Regions from separate parts of the Paenibacillus sp. AK121 genome, predicted to be linked through region 1. Evidence: riboswitches for the same ligand, from Rfam matches in the RefSeq annotation. Region 1 holds a riboswitch; the other holds the start of a gene.
The links. Region 1 has a riboswitch for S-adenosylmethionine ahead of KSP24_RS13665 (methionine ABC transporter ATP-binding protein). Riboswitches for the same ligand answer to the same signal wherever they lie in the genome.
Positions count from the first base shown of each region.

Region 1 (3,722 bases):
GAAGCTCCAACTTTCAGTTCGACTTCACGTGGTGACCCGCCTGTATTTTCGGCCGCATTGTTTGTATCCGATGTAGTGCTTTTTGTACCGCAAGCAGCCAGTACCGCAATTAATGTCAAGCTCAATACAGCCAATACCCATTTCTTCATGTTGTTACCCCTCCAATAATTTGTAATATTCAGGATCAGACGTCCTGATCAATAAGGATATCTATATGTTTTCCCTATTTCCGAGTATAATGCCGCACAAGGCGATCTCCTGCCATTTGCAGCAATTGTACCAATACGACCATCAGTACGACTGCAACGATCATTACAGCCGTTTCGTAACGATAATAGCCGTAGTTGATTGCCAGCGTACCCAGCCCACCGCCCCCGATCATACCGGACATTGCCGTGTACGATACGAGTGTAACGACGGTAATGGTTAATGCGGCAAGCAGGCCCGGAAGTGCCTCACGCAACAGCACACGCCGGATAATTTGTCCTGTCGAGGCTCCCATCGCTTGTGCAGCCTCAATGACACCTTTGTCCACTTCACGCAGAGATGTTTCGACAAGACGTGCAAAGAAAGGGGCAGCCCCGATAACCAATGGCGGAATGGTTCCCAGCACTCCGGTCGAGGTACCTACCAACGATCGTGTAAAAGGAATAAGTGCAACGATCAAAATGATAAATGGTACGGAACGCAAAATATTAACGATGAAGGATAATACAATGTACATCACCTTCATCAGAGTCAACGAGGAGCGGCTCGCCAGAAACAACAATATACCGAGCGGCAAACCAATAACGAGGGTGAATAATGCAGATGCCCCGAGCATCTGAAGGGTTTCCAGAGTAGAATTCCCCAGCTCTTCCCAACTCACTTGCGAAAAATCAAGTTCGCTCATTGTCAATCACCTCCACATCAAGTCCTTGTCCAGATACTTCGCGCAGCGTATGCTCTATATCTGAATGGTTTCCTTCAAAACGAACGATCAGCTGTCCATACGGTACATTTTTAATCGTAGAGATGGTTCCCTGCAAGATTGCAAAATCAACACCTGTACTTCGAGCTGTACGCGACAGAATCGCATCATAAGTTTTACTGCCTAAGAAGGAGATACGTACCACCTGTGCCGATTCCCCGCTACCTGCAGCTGCAATCGCTGCTTGTAACTCCTCGGGATGTTCTGCCTCCCGCTGGATAAAGTCCTTAGTTACCTGATGCTGTGGCTTCAAAAATACTTCCGCCACCGGACCTTGCTCCACGATATTGCCCTGATGAATGACGCCAACTCGGTCACAAATGCTTTGAATGACATGCATCTCATGAGTAATCAATACGATGGTCAAATTAAAACGTTGATTAATATCCAACAGCAATTTCAGGATAGACCCTGTCGTCTGCGGATCAAGTGCAGACGTCGCTTCGTCACACAGCAACACATGCGGATCACTAGCCAGTGCCCGTGCAATTCCTACCCGCTGCTTCTGTCCACCCGAGAGCTGTGACGGATATTTTCCACTGTGTTCTTTCAGCCCCACTAGTTCCAGCAGCTCGCGAACTTTCTTGTCCATCTCCTGCTTAGGGGTATTTACTAGACGTAATGGAAATGCAATGTTGTCATACACTGTCGCTGAAGACAACAAATTAAAATGTTGAAAAATCATTCCGATTTTTCGACGTTGCTTCTGTAACTGGGATTGACTCACAGTGGCAAGATTAACCCCATCTACCCATACTTCGCCTGAAGTAGGGCGCTCCAATAAATTAATACAGCGGATCAACGTACTTTTGCCCGCCCCGGAATGACCAATCACCCCGAATATTTCTCCACGCTTTATAGAAAGATTCAACCCGGACAACGCATTAACGCGTCGGTTGCCTTTACCATAATGCTTGGTTAATTGCTTAAGCTCTATCAACGTGCTGCGACCCCCTTCACTTCTTCCTTACCCTTTTAACCAGTTGTCATCTCTCAGGATTGTATAAAATCGCTATTTATTTATACAAAAAAGAGCCCCTTTCACAGAATGAAAAGGGCCCCACCTTGCGAACCTTTTCTCATCTGCCAAAATCGCTATAACTCTAGCGGTTTTGTAGGAATTAGCACCATATGTTCCCTCCCGGTGCATTACACCGGGAAAGAACGGGTTGCCGGGCTTCATCGGGCCAGTCCCTCCACCTCTCTGGATAAGAAAAATATGTTAAACTCCAGCTTTAGCTGTCCGTTTAGTTTATATAAAAAAATAATTCAAGCATTTTTCTGAAACTAGGTTTCAGTATAGATAGTTTACATTGCTTTGTCAAAGGATATTTTCTGTCATATTTATGGGCGCACTGCCCGGTTCTCCCATTGTTTCGCAGTATAAGAAAATGCGTTTAATAGCGACCGGCATACCATTTCCAAGCCCTGCTGCAAATCTTCTAGATGGTGATCGAGGTCCTCCAGTTGGATTTTGCCATACAAAGCACGGTGACGTTGCCAGAGATCATCCTGCATTTCCGTGTTCATATAGTGTATCTCCGTATTTCGCCGCTTACGCAGGCGATTGATGGCATCGTTATATGTGTCCTTGATATCAATTAAATTATCGGTCAATATAGGATGCATTTTGAGATACTTCAGCTGTCGCAACACAGTAAAATAAGAATAGTGCGCCTTATACTGCCCTGTTTTCAAATCATACAGGTCATTCATCCAGTTACCCAACTTATCCAAAATAGAGAATACCCGCACAAATCCATCCTTATAAAAGAATACGTACAAGGCATAATCGGATTTTTCATCCTTGCTCATATCTTCAGCGTATCCGGCTTTTACTTTCATACGAAAAAAGGCGGCAGCATGATAGCTCTGCTCCAGTTCATCCAATGACGAGATTAGACCACGCGTCAAAATATCCGCCTTCCGAAAGTCATGAGTCGGATCACCACTGGCCTGGATTTGTCGTTCCAGCAAATGTAACATGTCTGACATGCTATTCATGGCATCCAGCAGGAAACCATTATTTACACGCGGGGGCTCGCCCAACAGCTTGCGTATCATGCTTCACGCCTCCTTCATATCTGTAAAATCCGGCTGTTAAGATGCTTTAATAGGCGTCAAGCGAAATAACTCGTCCATCGTTGATCTACAAGCTTAACAATATCTTCACGCGGCAGTACCTCATCAGGGTAGCCCGGCTTCATACGTGCATCCACCACAATCGGCAGCTTATAGTTCAGGTGATGCAAACGCACTTCGCTGTCGGCGTACATATCTGTAGCCGGGTTAAAGCGTGTGAATACCGTCCACAGGAACGAAGCTTGGGAGCGAACAACTTCTTTGGCATCGTCCACGATAAAGACAAGTGGCCACTCTTGCTCACCCGCAGCTAATCGCTCCAATACACGCGCAGCGAGTTCAGGATCCTGCTCAAAGGACGAGCCGGATACAACGAGGCATCCTCCGCAATAGGGTTCGATGTCACGAATTCCCGGCAGATCGCCCCCTTCATAAACGCGAGGCAATTCACGCACAGGCTCGCCTACTCCCATCAGAATCGCCTTACTGCCATGATTCAGCTTACGGCCCGTGTAATCGAGTGTATCGTGAGACGTATGGTTGAAAATAAACAAATCTCTGGCTGGATTAAATCGTTCCAAAATGGTTTCGAGCAGCAGGTTAAAGTCGGATAAATCGATTACCCGATCCGTCAGCATCAGGAATTTGGTCAACGACAATTGGCCTTGAC
Region 1 is NZ_JAHPJM010000006.1:257,663-261,384, forward strand. It holds gene KSP24_RS13655 (MetQ/NlpA family ABC transporter substrate-binding protein) at 1-149, opposite strand, end outside; gene KSP24_RS13660 (methionine ABC transporter permease) at 224-892, opposite strand; gene KSP24_RS13665 (methionine ABC transporter ATP-binding protein) at 879-1,910, opposite strand; SAM riboswitch class I at 2,047-2,185, opposite strand; gene KSP24_RS13670 (Cthe_2314 family HEPN domain-containing protein) at 2,315-3,034, opposite strand; gene KSP24_RS13675 (UbiD family decarboxylase) at 3,091-3,722, opposite strand, start outside.

Region 2 (3,722 bases), on a different contig from region 1:
TCATACCGAAGACGAATTGTTAGAACTGCCTGGTATGGGCCTGGGTAAGGTGTCGCAATATGGAACGGAGCTATTGGCTATTACGAAGCAAAATGATCGGACTACGCCATTTCCGCTGAACTGGGTAACAGAGGCACTTGAAGAAGAAGTTTTTTTGTCATGGCTGTACAAGCAAAAAGAAAACCAGTACAGACAGGAACTAAACAAGTTTAGCCTGACTAGAGCGATTATCGAAGGTATTTCGGACGGTCTTTCACTGGAGCATATCGGAATGAAGACAGGCTTGCACCGTCGAGAAATGATTGAAGCTGTGGAACATTTGGATAGGGATGGAATGGATATGGAGAAGCTGATCTGCACGGAATTGGCACATGTATCTGAGGAGGAGCAAGCAGCCATCTGGTCTGCTTATGCAGAGTTGGGAGATACGCTGCTCAAGCCCATTATGCTAAAAGTGTATGGAGAAGAAAAAGCGACGGAAACAGGAATGGATCAAATTTATGAGCGATTGCGATTGATTCGTATACGGTTCCGCCATCAGGAGGTACCTGACCAACATGTTGGATAATATAGAGACGATTGGAAGTGCCCTAAAGTACAAATAAGGTGCAATATAAAAAAAGCAGCAGCGAGTTCCTCATAGGAATCAGCTGCTGCTTTTGATGACCAAGCTTGAAAAATCGGAATAAACACCCAGCTTGGTAGTTTTGGTTTACTCTCTTCTTTTCAAACCCAGTCCTTCTTGCGGAAAATGCAGAACATACTGACACCTAGTGCCACCATAATCCCAATGACGACAAAATAACCATAACGTGTATGAAGCTCAGGCATATTATCAAAGTTCATCCCATATATTCCGGTAATGACCGTCAACGGCATAAATACGGTTGTAATGGCGGTAAACACACGCATGATTTCATTAGCACGGTTGGCGATACTTGACTGATAAGCTTCTCTAAGGTTCCCCATCAAGTCGCGATAAGTTTCGAAAGTCTCCGAAATTTTCACAGCATTTTCATAAATGTCGCTAAAATATTTTTGTAGTTGATCGTCGATAAGTCGCAAATCCCGTTTGTTCAGGGTATTGATGACTTCCTTTTGCGGGCCGAGCACTTTTTTTAGCCATAAAATCTCACTGCGCAAGCCGATGATTTCGTTCAAGTGCGACTTTTTCGTATGCATTAGAATGTCTTCTTCCAGCTTTTCAATACGAACCTCAATCCGGTCACCAACCAGAAAATAGTTGTCAACGATCAAGTCGACCAACAGATACATAAAACGGTCAGGCTGGCTGACTTCCTGCTCCCACAGCATAGGCTTGAGAGTACGAAGCTCATTGATTTTCTGCTTGGTCACCGTAATGATAAAATGGCGGCCGAGAAAAATGTTCAAAGCACGCAAAAATATTTCTTCATCATCAAAACGAATACTATTTACAACGATAAAATAATGGCTTTCATAAATTTCAATCTTTGGACGCTGTTCTTCTTCACTTAAACAGTCCTCTACTGCAAGATCATGCATAGAAAATAAGGGCTGGAGCACTGTCAGATCCTCGACATCGGCATCAATCCAATAAAAGCCTTCTGCCGGTGCAGTGAGCGCCATTTCAATTTCTTCGACAGGGGTAAAAACCCCGTTGTTAACCAAACGGATTTTCATATATGTCACTCCTTATGCTCCGTCGTAACGGAAATACGTTTACCTTAAGCATAAGGAATGGACTCAGTTAGCCAGTTAGCCGGTTCGGGTAAGCGTGCATACCATCAAAAGCAGAAGGCTTTTGGAGCGTGCAGAGCCTGGCGTCCCGTCTTTCGGCAAGCTGAAGTCATTCCTATGCTGTTGTTCAGGGATCGCCGCCTATTCGGACTCGGGTCGCCTTCCATTCCGGATTCACCTCACAAATGTTCTTTTTTAGATTGCCACAGTATCGCAGAAAACACTCTAATCTACACTGCTGCACCATATTTTTGCCTATTAGCACTTGTATAGTATAACGCTCGGCCTACGGCCTTTCAAGCGCAAAATCATGGGCAAAATCAACAGCAGTCATATGAGCTTCTACGACAGCGAGGATATGATTTAACCTATGGAAAAGGTAGACAAAATGTGAATGCAGGGCACAAATTTATAAGTCCATCTTGACGAAGCCCAGCCGATGCATTAAAGTGAACAACAAGAACTTTGTGAACCCAAAATGAATATAGCGAAATCTTATCAAGAGCAGGTGGAGGGACTAGCCCGATGATACCCGGCAACCGGCGATTTTTATCGCACGGTGCTAATTCTTGCAGGACTCGCGCTTTGTACAAAAAAGCGTAGCCCTGACAGATGAGAGAGGCGCATATGGATACAAATATGACCTTTCTCTAACTGAGAAAGGTCTTTTTATTATATGCCCGGCATCTCTACCAGACGATTTTCGCACAACTTACCGATCAAGGAGTGAGTTTACATGCCGATTAAAATCCCAGACACGCTGCCTGCCAAGGAAGTGCTGGAGGGCGAAAATATTTTCGTAATGGATGAAAGCTTGGCTTATCATCAGGATATTCGTCCGTTGCGTATCGCCATTTTGAATTTAATGCCTACCAAGGAAACGACGGAAACCCAACTGTTGCGCTTAGTCGGTAATACGCCGCTACAAGTAGATGTCACGTTGGTGCATATGAAGTCTCATATATCCAAAAATACATCGCAAGAATATTTGAACATGTTCTATAAAACGTTTGATGAGATCAAGAACAGTCGTTTTGACGGCATGGTCATTACAGGAGCTCCGGTTGAACAGCTTGAGTTTGAGGATGTGAACTACTGGGAAGAGATCCGGCAGATCTTTGAATGGACGAAAACGAATGTAACTTCGACCATGCATATCTGTTGGGCCTCACAGGCAGGCTTATACCATCATTTCGATGTCCCTAAATACGGGCTCGACACCAAATGCTTTGGCGTATTTCCACACACCGTAATTAAACCTAAAGTAAAATTGCTACGCGGCTTTGATGAACTGTTTTATGCTCCTCACTCCAGACATACAGAAGTTCGGCGGGAAGATATTGATCATATTGCCGAATTAGAAGTCTTATCCGAATCCGAGGAAGCTGGAGTATACCTAGTAGCCACACTTGACGGTAAACAAATTTTTGTAACAGGGCATTCTGAATATGACCCGCTTTCACTGAAATGGGAATACGACCGCGATGTGGCCAAAGGACTGGATATTGACGTCCCCAAAAATTATTTTCCTAACGATGATCCTGAACGCATACCACCCTCTATCTGGCGAGCTCATGCCAATTTATTATTTTCAAATTGGCTTAACTATTATGTATACCAAGAAACACCTTATGATATCGGACCTCAGATTTAAAAAGGGGCTTGTCGTTTACCCTTATACAGTAACACCTTGCAGTAGCGCAGCAGTATAGTCTTGGACATCCATTTTTGCAGCATATGTTATAGCACCTACTATGGAAGTGAACAGGAGGATTCATATGAGTGAGAAACAGTGGAAAATCGAAAGCAGATTGGCACAAATTGGTTCAATTGAGGAGCCAGTAACTGGGGCTGTTAATTACCCGATTTACCAATCTACGGCATTCCGCCATCCCCGTCTGGGCCAAAGCACTGGGTTTGATTACATTCGGACGATTAATCCCACCCGAAAGGTACTGGAAGAGGCTGCTGCTGCACTTGAATCTGGTGATGCAGGCTTTGCT
Region 2 is NZ_JAHPJM010000012.1:66,059-69,780, reverse strand. It holds gene KSP24_RS19570 (HRDC domain-containing protein) at 1-568, shown strand, start outside; gene corA (magnesium/cobalt transporter CorA) at 727-1,662, opposite strand; SAM riboswitch class I at 2,212-2,338, shown strand; gene metA (homoserine O-acetyltransferase MetA) at 2,456-3,373, shown strand; gene KSP24_RS19555 (PLP-dependent transferase) at 3,498-3,722, shown strand, end outside.
Region 2: another riboswitch for S-adenosylmethionine. It lies ahead of metA (homoserine O-acetyltransferase MetA); the one in region 1 lies ahead of KSP24_RS13665 (methionine ABC transporter ATP-binding protein).